Linked DNA regions of Flammeovirga agarivorans. The main gene of each other region encodes a partner of the protein of the gene in region 2 in a complex. Links are inferred from orthologs where the notes say so. Each region holds a gene or a part of one and is shown on either strand. Other genes may lie near its edges.

The links.
Region 1: the proteins of smc (region 2) and HGP29_RS26510 are in contact, whole or in part, in a crystal structure (PDB 3ZGX), measured with the Bacillus subtilis proteins. The link is inferred for Flammeovirga agarivorans from one-to-one orthologs.

What each region holds. Positions count from the first base shown.
Region 1 is NZ_JABAIL010000015.1:41,185-49,460, forward strand. What follows is about bases 5,494-8,276. They hold HGP29_RS26510 (segregation and condensation protein A), read right to left. Parts: upstream 7,366-8,276; coding sequence 6,622-7,365; downstream 5,494-6,621. Other genes in these bases: HGP29_RS26505 (hypothetical protein), read right to left, coding at 5,494-6,635; cobC (alpha-ribazole phosphatase family protein), read right to left, coding at 7,374-7,934; uvrA (excinuclease ABC subunit UvrA), read right to left, coding at 7,951-8,276. Also shown: HGP29_RS26480 (hypothetical protein), read right to left, coding at 1-81; HGP29_RS26485 (DUF5723 family protein), read right to left, coding at 219-1,781; HGP29_RS26490 (S41 family peptidase), read left to right, coding at 2,081-3,742; HGP29_RS26495 (mechanosensitive ion channel family protein), read left to right, coding at 3,834-4,739; HGP29_RS26500 (spondin domain-containing protein), read right to left, coding at 4,758-5,441; more of HGP29_RS26505, read right to left, coding at 5,484-5,493. UniProt on the Bacillus subtilis protein: Participates in chromosomal partition during cell division. May act via the formation of a condensin-like complex containing Smc and ScpB that pull DNA away from mid-cell into both cell halves.
Region 2 is NZ_JABAIL010000002.1:662,068-671,651, reverse strand. Bases 2,823-6,913 are described here. They hold smc (chromosome segregation protein SMC), read right to left. Parts: upstream 6,602-6,913; coding sequence 3,023-6,601; downstream 2,823-3,022. Other genes in these bases: HGP29_RS07470 (tetratricopeptide repeat protein), read right to left, coding at 6,737-6,913; HGP29_RS07480 (tetratricopeptide repeat protein), read right to left, coding at 2,823-2,839. Outside these bases: HGP29_RS07495 (ferritin), read right to left, coding at 1-223; HGP29_RS07490 (electron transfer flavoprotein subunit beta/FixA family protein), read left to right, coding at 470-1,201; HGP29_RS07485 (electron transfer flavoprotein subunit alpha/FixB family protein), read left to right, coding at 1,245-2,198; more of HGP29_RS07480, read right to left, coding at 2,435-2,822; more of HGP29_RS07470, read right to left, coding at 6,914-8,059; HGP29_RS07465 (hypothetical protein), read left to right, coding at 8,265-8,678; HGP29_RS07460 (acetyl-CoA carboxylase biotin carboxylase subunit), read left to right, coding at 8,739-9,584. UniProt on the Bacillus subtilis protein: Required for chromosome condensation and partitioning.

The DNA.
Region 1 (8,276 bases), on a different replicon or contig from region 2:
AAACACCCCAAATTGGGCATTCGCTTGAAAAGCAAATAATAAAAATAAAGTGGAGAGTATATATCTTAATTTTTGTGTCATGATCTCTATTGAACATCTATTGTGATAATAGATACTATACAAATATTGGGCAAATAAAAAATAAGTGATGTATAAAGCCTTGAAAATGCTATACATCACTTATGAAAATGAGTTTATTATTCTCTATCAAAGGGATCTTATAATTTGAACCTTAAGAAACCACCAGCGATAGAAATTGTACTACTATCTTTATCTCTAGCAAAATACGAAAGAACATCATGTGTAGAAACTCCTGCTTCGTATCCTCCTTTACGAGAGTGATAGGTGATACCAAGAGGGAAGTTATATACTTCGTTATTACCTCCGTAGTTAAATCCAGTAGAAAAAGAAAAGGATTTGATAGGTCTGAAATCACCACCAATTGCATAGAATGGTCTTTCTAAACTACCTGGAGCATCGTTAAGAGGAAGGATGACATCTACACCTACATGTATTAGACGGAAGAATTCGTAACTAGAACCAAATCTTACCACTGTTGGTAATTCTATAGTCTCTGTTCTTTCTTCTACTTCCCAATTTAGAGGGGAATTGGTTCCTGCGAATTGGAAAGCACTCTGATCACTAATTAGGATATTATAGTTGTCAAAACCTTGACCATTAATTCTTCCTAGTTCCCCGTCGTTGATATCATAAATTTCACCTTTCCAAGTCATCTCTCCAAAGTTAGAGATAGATGCCCCAACTCTTAAATTTCTTTTGATTACAAACGTCAATCCGAAGTCGATACCATAACCATGACCAGCAGGCTTTGGTAGTAAAATTTTCTCCGTCATTGATCGATTATCACTATCAACATTTCTAAATTGAGAGATAGAATCTAAGGAAGCTGCAGAAAGAATATCTTGCTGATTGATCAATGATGAAGAGAAGATTGGTTGGTTCCACTCTCCATTACTTCCTACTTCAAAGTCCATGATGAGTAATCCCTGAATATATCGAGCACCAATACCGGCATAGATAGAAAGGTCGTAAGTTTCTAATATTTGTGCTCCCCAAGCTACGTTGTATTCTCTGGTCCAAGTTGACTTTGTCTTCGTACCACTTAATACTTCACTGTAGTTTTGAGCATTATCCAAATCCTCAAAAGTACCGCCTACTACTTGATTTCTCTGATCTTCTGTTAATTCTCCAACACCGGTATGTCTAGGGTTGTCAATGTAATCTCCATTTGCTAATTCCAATTTTGGGAAATAGCTACTGGTTGCTCCATAGAACATCAGCTCTGCGGCAAAGTCATTTGTTGTTACTCTAGTATGAATATTATCTCTGACACTGATGGCTAAGCCACCCCATTTTTTTGGAAGTTGCATACTAGCACCAAAAAGCATAACAGAAGCATCTATTGTAGTTGTTTTGTTTGAAAACTTTTGAACAGCTTCGTCTTTTTGGTCTAATGTAAACCTAGTGGATTTATAATTTGTAATTGCTCCCAAAAGTTCATCAGTATTGATGGCTTCTGAAGAGAAAATAACATTTGTTTCTAATAGTCCGAAAGTGAATTTTGGATCTCTGTAGTTCTTTTTAATCGCTAAGTTGGCAGGGTTGATTCCAATGCTTTGGTAATCAGTGACGAAAGTAGTACCCACACCACCTCTACCAGTGACAGAATACACACTACCTTCCATTTGAGCAAAAATGGGTGAACGTAAGCTTATTAGTATAACAAAAGTAAAAAGTAGATATATTTTTGAGAATTTCATATCAGCTTGAAGATAGTTTTGTGGTGCCTCTAAAATTTAAGTTTCAATGAAGACAGTTTATCAGATGTTAAGAAAAGTAAATATATAAAATACTCTACTGAAATTAATACCATTATTGGATTTATTTTAGGTATTGTGATAATCAGCTTAAAATTGAAGTTTTTTAAATAGTTATAATAAATTTCTTGAAGTCTTAAAAATGTAGTGTTTTTTGAGTAATATTCTATTAACTTTAATAAATGATGAAGTATCTTTTGCTACTGCTTCATTCCTCTCATTATTAAAATCACTAGAAAAATATGCGTTTGAAAAAAAGAATAGCTGTATTTGTGTCCTTAGGAATTATTCCTATTGTCCTATTTTCATTTTCGAGCAATAAGGTCAGTAATCACTATTTTGAGATTGCTAAAAACATGAAAATTTTTGCTCAATTATATCAAGAAGTGAATACATATTATGTAGATGATGTGAACCCTTCTGAGATGATGACAACTGGGATTGAAGCAATGTTAGCCACTCTTGATCCATATACAAATTATATCCCTGAAGATCGTATTGAAGATTACAGAACGATGACGACCGGTGAGTACGGTGGACTCGGTGTTGTAGTTGGTAATAGAGATGGTGATATTACTGTGATTTTACCAAATGAAGGATACCCAGCATATGAAGCAGGTCTACAAATTGGAGATATTATTCAAAAAGTAGGTGGCGAAGATATTGAAGGGAAAAATACAGACGAAATTAGTAAATACTTAAAAGGTCAGGCGGGATCAGAAGTAGTTTTAACTATTAAAAGATATGGTGTAGACCAACCGTTTGATGTTAAAGTAAAAAGAGAGAAAATTCAAATCAATAATGTTCCTTACTATGGTATGGTTACAGATAATATTGGTTTAATTCAACTGACTGATTTTACTCGAAATGCAAGTAAGGAAGTAGCAGACGCATTAGTAGAATTAAAAGATAGAGGAGCAAATAAAGTCATCATCGATTTGAGAGGAAATCCTGGTGGTTTATTGAACGAAGCTGTAAATATTGTCAACTTATTTGTTCCAAAGGGGTCGGATGTGGTTTACACAAAAGGTCGCATTGAAGACTGGAATAAAACCTATAAAGCATTAAATGCTCCATTGGATACTGATATTCCTATTGCAGTATTAATTAATGGTGGTTCTGCCTCTGCAGCCGAGATTGTATCAGGTTCTATCCAAGATTATGATAGAGGAGTTCTTCTTGGAAGTAAATCATTTGGTAAAGGATTGGTACAGGCAACAAGACCTTTGGATTATAATTCAAGATTAAAAGTAACGGTAGCTAAATACTATATTCCAAGTGGAAGATGTATACAAGCGATCGATTATAGCCATAGAAATGAAGATGGTGAGGCAATCGTAGTTGCAGATTCACTAAGAGAGAAATTTAAAACGGCTAATGGACGTATCGTTTTAGATGGTGGTGGAGTAGCACCAGATGTTGATGTAAAGCCATTTAATTTCGCTCAAATTTCAGTGAGCTTAATATTAAAAGGTTTGATCTTCGATTATGCAACGAAATTCCATTATGAGAATGAGTCAATTGCACCGGCAAGAGAATTTGAGTTGTCAGATGCTCAGTTTGAAAATTTTGTCACATGGTTAAAAGATAAAGATTATGGCTATCATACTAAAGTAGAAGCTACAATCGAAGAGCTTGAAGAAAGTGCAAAAGAGGATAAATATTATGATGATATTCAAGCTGAAATTGAAGACTTGAAAAAGAAGGTTTATCATAATAAAGAATCTGATGTCATAAAATTCAAAGATGAAATTAAGGATATCTTAGAAGCAGAAATTGCCAAAAGATACTATTTAGAAGCAGGAGAAACAGAATCTACTTTTACTGCAGACCTTGATATTATTGAGGCAGTAAATGTGTTAAACGATGAAGCGAGATATAATAAGATTTTGTCTGGTAATTAATCCAGGTGATATTTTCTATTTTTAGATATAAAAGGTTACCAATAGTGGTAGCCTTTTATTATTTTCGATTAAACGTAATTTATTCATCATCATGTTTGACCTCTCTGAAAGCAATATATTCGAACTGTTAGTAGATGTATTTACTTATCCTATGAATATAGGAGGAAAGGAATTTACACCATTATCTATTCTCGGTATCTTATTGGCATTTGTTGCTGTATTTGTTATATCGAGCAAGTTTAGGAATATGTTAGCCCGAAATATCTTACCTAAATATGGTTTAGATGAGTCGGTTAGTTATAACATAGGAACAATATTTAGGTATGCCTTTATAAGTATAGGCTGTATTGTCATTTTTCAATCATCAGGTATTAATCTCAATTCTTTATCTGTTTTGATTGGTGCACTGGGTGTGGGTATTGGATTTGGTTTACAGACAATTGCAGACAACTTCATATCAGGTATCATTATATTATTTGAACAACCCATAAAGGTGGGAGATATGATTGAAGTGGATAGTATTCGAGGAAAAGTAGTAGAGATCAATTCAAGGTCATCCACCATTCAAACTAATGATAATATTACGGTAATTGTTCCTAACTCTCAGTTTATATCAAATAATGTTATCAACTGGTCGCATAATGAACGTAGGGTTAGAATAGGTATTCCTATTGGTGTTTCATACAATGAGGATCCAAAAGAAGTAAAGAGGATTACACTGGATGTAGTGAAAAAGATAGATGGTATTCTTCAGACTCCAACACCTGATTTAATATTTACGGAATGGGGAGATAACTCTATCAATTTTATATTAAATGTTTGGACTGTGAAATACTATTCTCAACCAATGGTATTAAAGAGTAATATTTATTACGCATTGTTTGAGCGATTTAAAGAAGAAGGCATATCAATACCATTCCCTCAGAGAGATTTAAATATTGGGAGCGGATGGGAAAATTTACAGATTTCAAGACCAGAAGAAGTAAGGGAGAATTAATCTCCCTTTTTTTATTACTTACTCTTCAATTTTCCTAAAGGTAAATAATGCAAGAGGAGTTATTGCAGCTTCTTCATTGCCAAGAGAAATACTGCTTAAAGGATAAATTTTTTGTTGTGGTGTTGTTGGACTATTCGGAGCATCAAATGTTGTTCCTGAATCTGTTCCAGCATCATAGTGAGTTGGTATAATAGTCAAAGAATCTACCCATATATCGTTTTGATAAAGGTTTAGGTTTTCTACAGCTACATACCAATCAGGACTCGGAGCAATCATAGAGTAAAAAGTGACATACGGATTATTGTTTGTAACTTCCAAAGTAAATGAAATAGAAGAACTACCGCTTCCTAAACCACCTTCACTAATAAGTGTTTCAGCAGATTTTGTATCAATCAGTGCATTTATTTCTGATATTAATGGACTTTTACCTCCAGTTTCAGCCATTACCTTGAGACCTTCAGAAGCTAGGTCGTCTTCAGTGGGTAAATAGGCAGACCCGTTATGCGACATTCCTATTACACCCGAAAAATGTGAGTTTGAAGGGTGTGTATTTGGGTGTGATGCATCTGACCAAGTTCCTTGGAAAGTTACCTCATAACGTATCGTTTCTTCATCTGGGGTGATAATATCATCTACTTGATCAGTAGTATCTGAACATGAAAACATAAAACTAAGTAGCAATAATGAGATCGTTTTTTTCATAGTAGTAGCAGTTGTTTTATTACAAATGTAAGGAGATGATTCTTAATGAAGTGTGAAGTATCTCACAAAAGTGATCAGTGCCCGATTCTTTTTCAATGTATTGTATATCTCAAAACAAGAAAGGTATATGATAAATGGTATTATTGGTATAATGAAACGCCCGTCCCAATTTTCACTTGTGATACTAACTGTAAAACCTTGTAAGAGGATATAAGTGATACAAAATATATCTATGAACTTCAACCTATCTTTTTTCAAACACTTTCTGAAAGCAAAGTAATAAAGTGGATACAATAATAAGATGATAAGTAGATTATGTGGTAAAGAATAATATGGTTTGATATTACCAAAGAACAGTGCTCCTTTTATCAGCGTTATTTTTAGGAAATACCACCAATTATTAAGTACAAAGAGGAATAGCTGAATAATGATATCATCATCTTCTGAAGGAATGTAGGGGTTTATTGGAGGAGAAACTCCTAGTGAATTTCTAAAGTAAATGATTTCAGGAATCAAATACCCCTCAATCATAAAAGGACCATAATACTCTAAGGCTTGATGAAATAGTATACCTAATGTGAGACTTATAATTCCCATCAAAAATAAAGTGACCCTTTGGCTATAATTCCCATTTTTATATTTCTGATAGGCCCATCCTATAAATAGAGCTAATAAAAACAATAAACTTGTAGGTCGACAAAAAACAGTAATCAATAAAGTGATCAATAACAATTTATATTTTTTGGTCACTATAAAGTAAATGCAGAAAATAGTAAAGGATGTAAATATAGATTCTCCATATACAATAAAATTCCATTCATGTAGAGGGAGATAGAGACAATAAATAATACTCCCGATCAGAGCTGTTTTTTTATTTTCAGAAGTGTTAGCAATGATTGAATAGAATGCAAGGATAGATAATCCGTTAAACAGTAAATGAAAAAAAAGAACAGAAAACTTTCCACTAAATAAAGTTTGAGAAACTAATATAAAAAGTGAGTAACTAGAATATAGTAGTGTTCTGTTTAAAGGGAATTCTAATCGATGAAGTTCTTCTGCTAGAGTAAAATATAAATCAGAGTCAGCTCCTATTTTGGGGCCAATAATAAACCATAAAAGACCTTGGACAATTGACCAAAGTAATAAAAGTAGAAACTGATGAGCATACGATTTGCTAAACTTAAGCAGCATCATCTATTCGCTTAATGTCGAAGTTATTGAAACCTTCATGCACTTCGATAGTAATTTTATTCTGAGATAATAATTCAAGAACTGCTAAGAAGTTAAAAACGATAGCTACGTTATTAAAATCGGCTTCAACTAGTTCTATAAAACTAAATTTCGGACGATCTACTAAAGTTTTTAAGATACTACTCTGACGTTCCTCTTGAGAGTAAGGATATTTTATGACTTGATGCCTTGGTGCATTATCTTCTGCTTCTAAACGCTTCATAGCTCCTTGGTAGAAACGTAAAAGACTAAATAAATCTACATTCTGAAGTTCGGTTTCAACACCTATTTCTTCCTCAATTTTATTGATTTCTGAAGTTAGATTTCCTCTTTTTTCTCTATCTAACATCTCTGTTTCCCATTCCTCTAGAGTATTTAATACAGATTTGTATTTCATATACTCTAGTAAGTGTTTAACTAGTTCGTCTCTGGGGTCAATATCATTGCCTTCTTCATCTTTTTCAACACGAGGTAAAAGCATTTTCGCTTTTATTCTCATTAGTGTTGCTGCCACTACAATAAAATCACTGGCTAACTCAATATTAAGACGTTCCATGTCTTCCATGTACCCTAGAAAGTCATTGGTGATACTCGAAATAGGAATATCATGTATATCCAATTCATCTCTTTGGATAAAGAAAAGTAAAAGGTCGAAAGGACCTTCAAAAATAGGAATCTTAATTTCGAAGCTCATAGTATTTATTAAATATGGATTCTGATTGCTCCAGATTCATTCATTGTTAGGTGAATGACTTTTCCGAAATCAAACTGAAATCTAAAGATATTCTTTAGTGGCATCTCTAAAAAATTAGCTAAAAGAAGTCGCATTACTACACCATGCGTTACTATAGCAATATTATTTCCTTCTTTATATTCGATGCAGTCTAACCAAAATGATTGTATCCTGGATTTTACGTCCATCAGTGATTCACCATTGGGTGCAGGCTTGTGATCAAAAACTTTCGACCATTCACTAATTTCATTTTTCAATTCGGTAAACTGCTTCATTTCCCAGTCGCCATAATGAATTTCTTTTAGTCTTTCATCAGGAACATATAAGTCTGATCGAAGGTATTTAGCTAGTTGCTTACAACGAATAAGAGGACTATAATAAGTTGTATTTAAAGTTGCCTCTCCGATTTTATGTTGAACTTCTTTTGCTTCTTCTTGGAAAGAATCAATTAATTCAAGATCTGTTTGTCCGTATAAAGTTTTGCCAGCATCCACATTAGGAGTAGTATGTCTGACTAAATAAATATCCATGCTCATAACGAGATCATTAATTAATTACTGATTTTACATACCCTCCAGTAAAGCCTTCTTTAAACTGAGCCAGTTCATCTGGAGTTCCTTCAAATACGATATTACCACCATCTTTACCACCTTCAGGTCCAATATCGATCACCCAATCTGCTGTTTTAATCACTTCGACATTGTGTTCAATAATTACTGCCGAATGTCCTTTTTCAATAAGTGCATTGATAGCTTTCATTAATTTATCAATATCATGGAAGTGAAGACCGGTAGTAGGTTCATCAAATACAAAAAGAACTCTTTCTGATTCTTTTAAAGTACCTTTTGCAAGGAATGAAGCTAGTTTAACCC
Region 2 (9,584 bases):
CTACAGCATTAATATATTTGAAGAATTTCAACATATGCTGACGTTCTTCTTCAGCATGTTCATATAAAAATTCCGCAGCTTTTACATATCCTTCTCTCTCACACCATGAAGCAAAAGATAAGTAATACTGTGATGACTGATCTTCTAATTGTACTTGTTGGTTTAACATTCTTTCGACTTCAGAGTTCAGCGAAGTCTGTAAACGTTTTCTTTCGTTTCCCATGTTATAAATTTTAAGTATCGGGTGTTTTTATCTTACCTCTTGTAAAATAAAGGTTTTTAGACCGATTTTGTTTTATTGATGTTCAGAAATATCTTTTCTAGAAGTTTTTTAATATTAATCTAAATAAAGTTTGGAATTTATTATGCTTGCATACTATTTTAGCTAAACCAATAAAACAGAAAGATTAAATATTACTTGTTTCTATACTTAAATTAGGCAAGTGATCACCAATTAACAACATAACACATGAAAATTTTAGTTTGCATTAGTCACGTACCTGACACAACTACTAAAATCAAGTTTGCAGATAATAAACTTGATACAAACGGAGTTCAATTTATCATCGGACCTTATGATGATTTCGCATTGGCTCGTGCCGTAGAAATCAAAGAAAAAGAAGGTGGTACGGTTACGGTTCTAAATGTAGGACTTGCAGACACAGAGCCATCTATCAGAAAAGCATTGGCAATTGGAGCAGATGATGCAGTACGTATCAATGCTGAGCCTGTAGACTCATTATTTGTTGCTAAACAAATTGTAGAGTATGCAAAATCACAAGATTATGATATGATCTTAATGGGTCGTGAATCTTCAGATTATAACTCTGGATTAGTACACGGTTTAGTAGGAGAACTAATGGATTGGCCATCGATTGCACCAACAATGCGTCTTGATATCGATGGATCAACGGCAAAACTGCACAGAGAGATTGAAGGTGGTCATGAAGAAGTTGAAGTGGCTATGCCTTTTGTTGCAGGTTGTCAAGAACCTATTGCAGAGTGGAAAATTCCAAATATGAGAGGAATCATGATGGCTCGTAAGAAACCACTTCAAGTTGTTGAGCCAGTAGCGGTAGAAGGTGTCACTACATACCAATCATTTGAGTTACCAGAAGAGAAAGGTGACTGTAAAATGGTAGATGCAGGACAGATGGATGAGCTTGTTGGTTTATTGAAAAACGAAGCACGCGTACTTTAATCCTTCTTATCTAAACTTAAACACACATAAAATCAAATTAGACATGTCAGTATTAGTATTTATAGAAGCAGATAATGGAGTGATTAAAAAATCTTCATTAGAAGCAGTTACATATGGTTCAAAAGTAGGAGATGTTGTTGCTGTGGCAATGGGAAGTATAGATGCTTCTGAATTGGCTTCAGTGGGAAAATATGGAGCATCTAAAGTGCTACATTGCTCTGATGAACGCTTAAATGATGGAGTAATTTCTGCAACAGCAAAACTTATTGCAGAGGCAGTAAACCAATCTGGAGCAGATTTAGTCGTGATGTCAAGATCATCTCTTGTTGATGCAGTTGCAGCTAGAGTAGCAATAAAAGTAGGAGCTTCTGTTGTTGCTAACGTTCAAGATTTACCAGACACTTCAAATGGTTTCGTTGTAAAAAGAGGTGTATTTACAGGTAAAGCGTTTGCTAACGTATCTATTCCAGAAGGTAAGAAAGTACTAACGGTTTCAAAAAATGTTGTTCCATTAGAAGAAACAGGAAGTGATGCTGTAGTTGAGGAATTATCAGTTGCATTTGCAGACAGCGACTTTGGTGTGAAAAGAATATCTGTACATAAGCAAGATGGAGATATTTTACTTCCAGAAGCTGATCGTGTAGTTTCTGCTGGTAGAGGTATGAAAGGACCTGAAAATTGGCAGATGATCGAAGATTTAGCTTCTACACTAGGAGCAGCTACAGCTTGCTCTAAACCAGTTTCTGATATGGATTGGAGACCACATCACGAGCATGTTGGACAAACAGGTATTAAGGTAGCTCCGCAACTTTATATTGCAGTAGGTATCTCAGGTGCTATTCAGCATTTGGCAGGGGTAAACTCCTCTAAAGTAATCGTTGCGATTAATAAAGATCCTGAGGCTCCTTTCTTCAAAGCTGCTGATTATGGGGTCGTAGGGGATGCTTTTGAAGTTGTTCCTAAATTGATAGAGGCTATAAAAAATAATCAGAATTAACTATTCTGTAAATAGATGTAAATAAATTTTAAAGTTTATTTGTTAATATTTAACGAATTTATTGATATTTATTAATAGTTCCCTATATTTGTAATACTTCGGAGATATTATTGTCTTATTTGAAGATTTTTTAAACTTAGTCGGATACTTTTTCCTTTTCTGGCGAACTACTGATGAAAATCGTATAAAGAACCTCAACATGAAAGTGTTGAGGTTCAGTTTTTTATAAAGTTTTTTTATTTCAAGCGATTTCTAATCCTTGTTAATTTCTTTTGGACTCTTTTCTTGTCTTTCTCCTCATCGTATTCTTCTTTATCAAATAATATCGCTTTTTGATAATGAATTATAGCTTCTTGAAGATCTCCAATTTTAACATAATAATCGCCTTTGATTTCTAAATTCAGATGGTTGATTTCTATATCCAAGCTGTGGTCTATCCACTCTAATGCTTCTTGTATCTTATTTTTATCATCAAGGCATTCTTTAGCATTATTCGCAAAAAAGTACCACTTACCATGATGAATAAGCTTAGATTTTCTTTCTCGTTTACTATTGTCCTTCAATGTATCATCTTGAAAATCAAAGGAACATAACAAAGGGAGCACACTTAATAATAGTAAGTAAAGGGACCGATAGTTCATCGCGTTAAATTTTGAGAGTAATTGTATAACATGAGTTTTAATACAATATCTAACTCAAAATCTATATGAAAATAATTTAACACACTGATAGTCAGATATTTATTTATTATTGATGATTGGTGTTAATGTACGTAAACGGACGTTGTTGTCAATTTAGTACACTTACTGTACGCTAACTCTCAGTTATTTAGAAGTGAATGCATCCAATTGAGGTGTATTTCTGATGTCTACAGGAACTACAGTAGTAACTCCTTGTTCGATCATCGTAACACCATAGATAACATCGGTAGAAGCCATAGTTCTCTTATTATGTGTAACCATAATAAATTGGGAATTTGATGAGAACTTATTAATAATTCTACAGAACTTATCAACATTGGCGTCATCTAAAGGAGCATCTACCTCATCAAAAATACAGAATGGGGCAGGCTTTAATAGGTAAATAGAGAACAATAATGCCGTAGCTGTTAGTGTTTTCTCACCACCTGATAATTGATTGATTGTTAAAGGACGTTTACCTTTTGGTTGTGCAAGGATCTCAATTTTTGAGTTAAGTGGATCATTGTCATCTGCCAATCTTAAATCACAGTTATCTTCTTCTGTAAATAGAGATCGGAATACCTCCATAAAGTTGTCTCTAATTTGGGTAAAAGCAGTCATGAACTTTTCTTGAGCGATATTATCTATATCTTCAATTGTTTTCATGAGTTGTTCCTTCGCTTTATTGAGGTCTTCTCTTTGTCCTAATATAAATGCATTTCTTTCTTTGATCTCATTAAATGCATCAATAGCAGTATGATTAATTGCACCTAATGAATTTAGCTTTCTTTTTGACTCCTCACTTATATGTTCTAATTCATGTATTGGAGTGTCTTTATATTCATTTTCCTCTTCCTGTTCTTCTTCAGAAGGTTTGATCAATAGTAATTGCTCAAGATCTACCTCAAACTCAACCGCAATTTTTTCTTTTACAGACGTCAATGAAAGTCTTAAAGCATTGATGCGTTCATTTGCTCCCATCAATTCTTGGTCAATACTTTCTTTTCTAGTTTGTTGCTGCTTAATCTCGATTTCTGTGTCTTCGATTAAAGCTTTGGTGCCTTTGTAGTTTTCTTCTGCTTCTAATACGCCTTGTTCAATATTCTGGCGTTCAACCTCCATCTTTTCAAGAGCCTCAGCACCTTCTTCATCAATAGAATCAGATTGAAGTAAATCTCTATCGACATTTTCAATTTCTTCTATATTCTGATCAATTCTATTCTGTGCCTTGACTAGCTCTTCATCTTTGAAGTCAATTTCTTTCCTAAGTGAATTGTATTGATTCTCTTGCTGTAAAAAATTGATATGAAGTTGATTGTACTTACTAGATAATTCGACTTTCTTCTCTTTTTCAATGGTCAAATTATCTTTCATTTCATCCAGTTGTTCCTCCATATACTCTAAAGAATAAGTTTCATCTTCGAGTAGAGGTTTACTTTCTGAAATAGTAATTTCGGCTTCTCCAATTCGCTCAAGTATTTCTTCTTTCTTGTTACTACTTTGTTCCAAGAATTTCGCAAATTCCTCTTTTTGAGTTTTAATTTTGATTAACTCCTGAGTAACAACTTGAGCATTATGTTGAGCACTTTCAAGTTCATGCTGTAGGTTGATTTGTAATAGCGATTTATGTTCCGCTTGTTTCTCAACCTTTGTGATATGTATGTCTTCTGCTTCCTTTTCTAAAGCATTAATTTCTTCAGTCAGCTGTTCTAAGTGTCGGATTCTACCTAAAGATTTCCCTTCAAAGGATCCTGTAGAGCCACCTGTAATTGCCGATTTCCTTCGGATAGCTCTACCATTTTTAGTGACTAGAATAACACTATCATTCTTTGGAAGGTTATTTTGATTCCTATGCACAATATAGACCCCATCTAACAAATACATGATAAGGTGTGCATACTTGTCGTCATAGTCTACTAATTCAAGTGCAGGAACAGCATCATCCACAGACTTTCTTGGAGAAGGTGAGTATCCTTCGAATTTATCTAAAAGAAGGAAATTGGCCTTTCCTTTTTTCATCTCTTCTAAAAGGTTGACTGCTCTCCAAGCTTCCTCTTCATTTTCTAATACGAAATAATTAAGATAGGGAGATAAATACCCTTCAATTGCTGCTCTATATTCATCTTCACAATGAAGTGTATCTGAAAGCATCGGAGCCTCTTTAGCCCATTCAGTATTTTGTTTTAAATACTTAATCGCTTCAGGATAGCCTTCTAAATTGTCGACTAATGACTTTGTGAGTTTATGTTCGTTTTTCTTGGCATCAAGAATTCTATAGATCTCAGATGAGCGATCTTTTATATTCTCAAGGTCTTCTCTACAAAGTTTAAGTTTTTCCTGATGTGCATTATATTTTTCTTTTACCTCTTCATATTCCGTAGTGGCACTTAAACGCTCACTTTCTAAAGAGGCAAACTGAGTATCAAATTCAGCAAGGCTTGAGGCTTTGTCAGATGATTCTTCATGTGCTCTTTCTAACTCTTGCTTCAGAGCTGAAAGTTGTACCTCGTTGATTTCAATTTTCTGTTTTAATTGGAAAATTGTTGCCTGTTTGCTTTTTACCTGTTGTTCAAACTCATTCGTCTGAACTTCTAGTTCATCGGACTTTTGTGTTTGACTATCTCTTTGATGTTGGGTAGTAGTTAATTCATTTTCTACTTCCATCACCATTTTCTCAATGGAGTTGAGTTGAATTTGCAAACCTTCAATCCCTTGTTGAGCTAATGCAATAGCTTCTCTATCAATAGTGGATTGATTTTGTAGGGTTGCCTTCTTTTCTTCTAAAAACTTGCGACGTTCTCCTTTAATACGCTTTTCAGATTCTATCTGACGCATTTTAAGGATATGTTCATTTAATGTCTTTTGTCTTGAGGCTAGAAGTTGCTCTTTATCAATAGACTCCTTTTTTTCTTTTGATATTGAAGCTTCTAATTCTTCAATTCTTTTAAGAGTATTGTTTCTTTCTTCATTACCATTCGTCATAGTATCAGCGAGCTTGTGCATTTCGTCAGCTTGTGTTGATACTTTTTTTATGGCTAATTGAATACTGGATTCTCTATATGTTTTCTTTAGTTTAAGATATCTCTGGGCTTGCTTGGCTTGTCGTTCGAGTGAACGCATATTTTTTTCAACCTCAAACAATAAGTCATCAACACGTTCTAAATCAGCATCGGTATCTTTTAGTTTTTTTAGCGTCTCTTTCTTACTCTTTTTAAACTTTGAAATACCTGCAGCCTCTTCAAAGAGTGTTCTACGGGCATTTTGAGTGTCATTAAGTAACTCATCAATCATTTTTAACTCAATGATTGCATAACTATCAGAACCAATACCTGTATCTAGAAATAAGCTATGAATATCTTTCAGACGACAAGGAACACCGTTGAGAGAATATTCACCTTCACCAGAACGATAGAATCTACGACCAATTGTTACTTCTGTGTATTCTGTCGGTAAAAGGTTTTTGTTGTTTATAAAAGTAAGGTAAACTTCTGCCATTTGTAATGGACGTCTAGACTTAGTACCATTAAAAATGATATTGTCCATTTTTTCAGATCGAAGAGCTTTAGTACTTTGCTCTCCCAATACCCATCGTATAGCATCAACAACATTGGATTTACCACTACCGTTGGGTCCAACTACAGCAGTAATACCTTTGTCAAAGTTTAGCGTAACTTTATCGCCAAAACTTTTAAAGCCTTTTATTTCTAGTTTCTTTAGTAACATTTGGTCTATTTAGTAACTACCAAATGTAACTAATCTTAGTTTTTATTGCACAACAAAGCCTCCCAAAATTGAGAGGCTTTTCTATAATTATTTAATTTAAGTAAGTATTATTAGGGATGTCTATGTGAATAGAATTTACTTCTTAGTGGTAGTGGCCCCACTATTTTCATATTTTGTGATAAATTTTATTTGCTCTCTTGCGGCAACATTAAATTCACCAGGATAATTCTGAGAGAAAGTCATTTTAGCTTCTTTCCATTGCCCTTCTTTGATCTGAACTAAGCCTAGTAAGAAATTCGCTTTATAGCTCGTTTTCGATACTTTATTGTTTCTCAAGTCCGTTAAGATCTCTGTAGACTTTTCATACTCATGGGCTTTCATGGCTGCAACGCCTTCCATTAAGCGTACATCTGGTAATGGAATCCCACATTGTTCAAATTCCTTAATGTGTTTATTGGCTCCATTGAGATCACCAAACTTTAATTCAAGATCAATAAGGTCAGCTAAGATTTTTACCTTTTGAGTGTTTTCAGGTTGAATGGAAACTTTATGCTCTAATAGAACAACAATATCATGTCTATTTAAACTGTTTTCTTTAATCTCAATTAGTAAATCATAAGCGGGTTCAAAGTTAGGATCCATCTTGATGACATTAGTTAAGATCTCTTCTGATTTTTGAATATCATACAATTGGTAATGAGCCCATGCGATCTGATATTGATATTCGGGAGTCATCGTATTCACCTTACTTTTTAACTTACCATCTGTTACTTCTTTAAAAGCAATATTCGCATTTTTATAATCTTCTAAAGAATGGTGTGCTACACCTAATTCATAGTAATAATGATCATGTGCCTTACCTTTTTCCTTCTCCATTTGAGCAATAGCTTGTTGCATACTGGCTTTTGCTAGTTCATGGTTTTTAGTGATGTAATTATTGTACTTTGCATCCATGTATAGGATGTAATCATCTTGTGGATTAATGTTTTTGGCGTCGGCGATGTGTGGTCCAGCTTTTTCAAATTGTTTAGTTTTATCAAGGATATTGATAATTCTTGTTTTGTACTTTAACTTTTTGTCTGAATCAGTGACAATAGAATATGCAGCATCTAAGTGCTCTACAGTTTTGTTGTAATCTTTTTTCTCTTTGTAGAGTAATGCAAGTTTAAGATGTGCATCTAAATAGTTGGGATCTACCTTCGTTGCTTTTTCAAAAGCCTTTAATGCATCTTTTGTCTTTTTCGTTTTTAGGTAGACGATACCAAGTTGATATTGGTATTTCGGGTTATCAACATCTTTAGCAATAGCGACCTCATAAGCCATAATTGCTTCGTTGAATTTTCCCATCTCCGCATAAACTTCTCCTTTGACAAAATAATCTTCAGCACTGGTATCTTGAGCATAAGAGAAATTAATTAGAATTAAAGATGCAAAAAGAAAAGAGTAAAGTTTTTTCATTTCGTGCTATTTTAGTGGATAGTATTGGATTATTTAAATATTAAAGTCTATATAATTATAACGTTTTTGGGTGTTATATCTTTCAGAATTTAATAAGAATTTTAGACTAAAGTATGATTTTAAGATAAAAGTTACTTTTTTAAATAATTGACTATTAATATTTTATGAAATAGTATCACTTGAGGAATATACTGAAGAAGAAGTTATGAGTTGGAAGGAAAGGTTTAATGAATTAGAAATTAAGACATATGATAAAAAAGCATTAGTAGACCTATTAGAACAGGTAGATCTTTATTTATCAAATCAACAAATTTCAGATAAAAATATTGTTGCAGGAACATGGGCTTCATTGATGTTGAAACCACCATTTTTTGGATTGATGCTACTCACTGATAACTCACTATATTTTGTTGGTGTTGATCAAAAAACAAAAAAGTTGGAGAGTTTTGAATGGATGTTCTCTGAAACGGAAAAAATAGAAAAATTAGAAGATTCTAAATTGGGAATCACTAAAGCTATCGATATATTTTTCGATGGAAAGCAAATTAGATGGGCTGGTATGAAAGGATTTATACCTTCATCTTTTATATTGAAACTAGAAAAGGTTTGGCATACTTAAAAGTAAAATCCAAATTGAAAACTACCAAAACATAACAACACATATACTTTACACACAAACATGAAGAAAATTAAAAGGTTGCTTATTGCTAACCGTGGTGAAATTGCATTAAGAATTATCAGGTCTGCAAGAGAAGAGGGAATCTACACTTTAGCGGTATACAGTGAGGCAGATATTGATGCTCCACATGTACTCGCAGCAGATCAGGCTGTTTGTATTGGTCCTCCTGCGTCTTCACAGTCTTATCTGGATATGGAGAAAATTTTAAAGGTTTGCCATGAATACAAAATTGATGCGATACATCCAGGATATGGCTTTTTATCAGAGAATGCCACGTTTGCAAAAAGGGTAGAAGAAGAAGGAATCACATTTATTGGACCATCACCAAAAGCTATTGAAGTGATGGGGAGTAAGCTGGAAGCCAAGGCCACCGTACAAAAGTTTAATGTACCATTAGTTCCCGGAGGAGATGAAGCCATCGATGATATAGAAAAAGCCGAGAAGATGGCTTTAGAGGTAGGTTATCCGATCTTAATAAAAGCCAGTGCTGGAGGAGGAGGAAAAGGAATGAGAGTGGTGGAAGATCCTAAAGATTTTACATCACAAATGGATAGAGCGGTGAGTGAAGCAATGTCTTCTTTTGGCGATGGAGCTGTTTTTATCGAGAAATATATCCAAAAGCCAAGGCACATAGAAATTCAGATTTTAGCTGATAAGCATGGAAATGTCGTTCATTTATTTGAAAGAGATTGTTCAATTCAACGTCGACATCAAAAAGTTATTGAAGAGGCTCCATCAGCAGTGTTATCGGATCAGCTTAGAGCAGAAATGGGAGAATGTGCAGTGAGGGTCGCCCAATCTTGTGATTATGTTGGAGCAGGTACAGTAGAATTTATTTTAGATGTT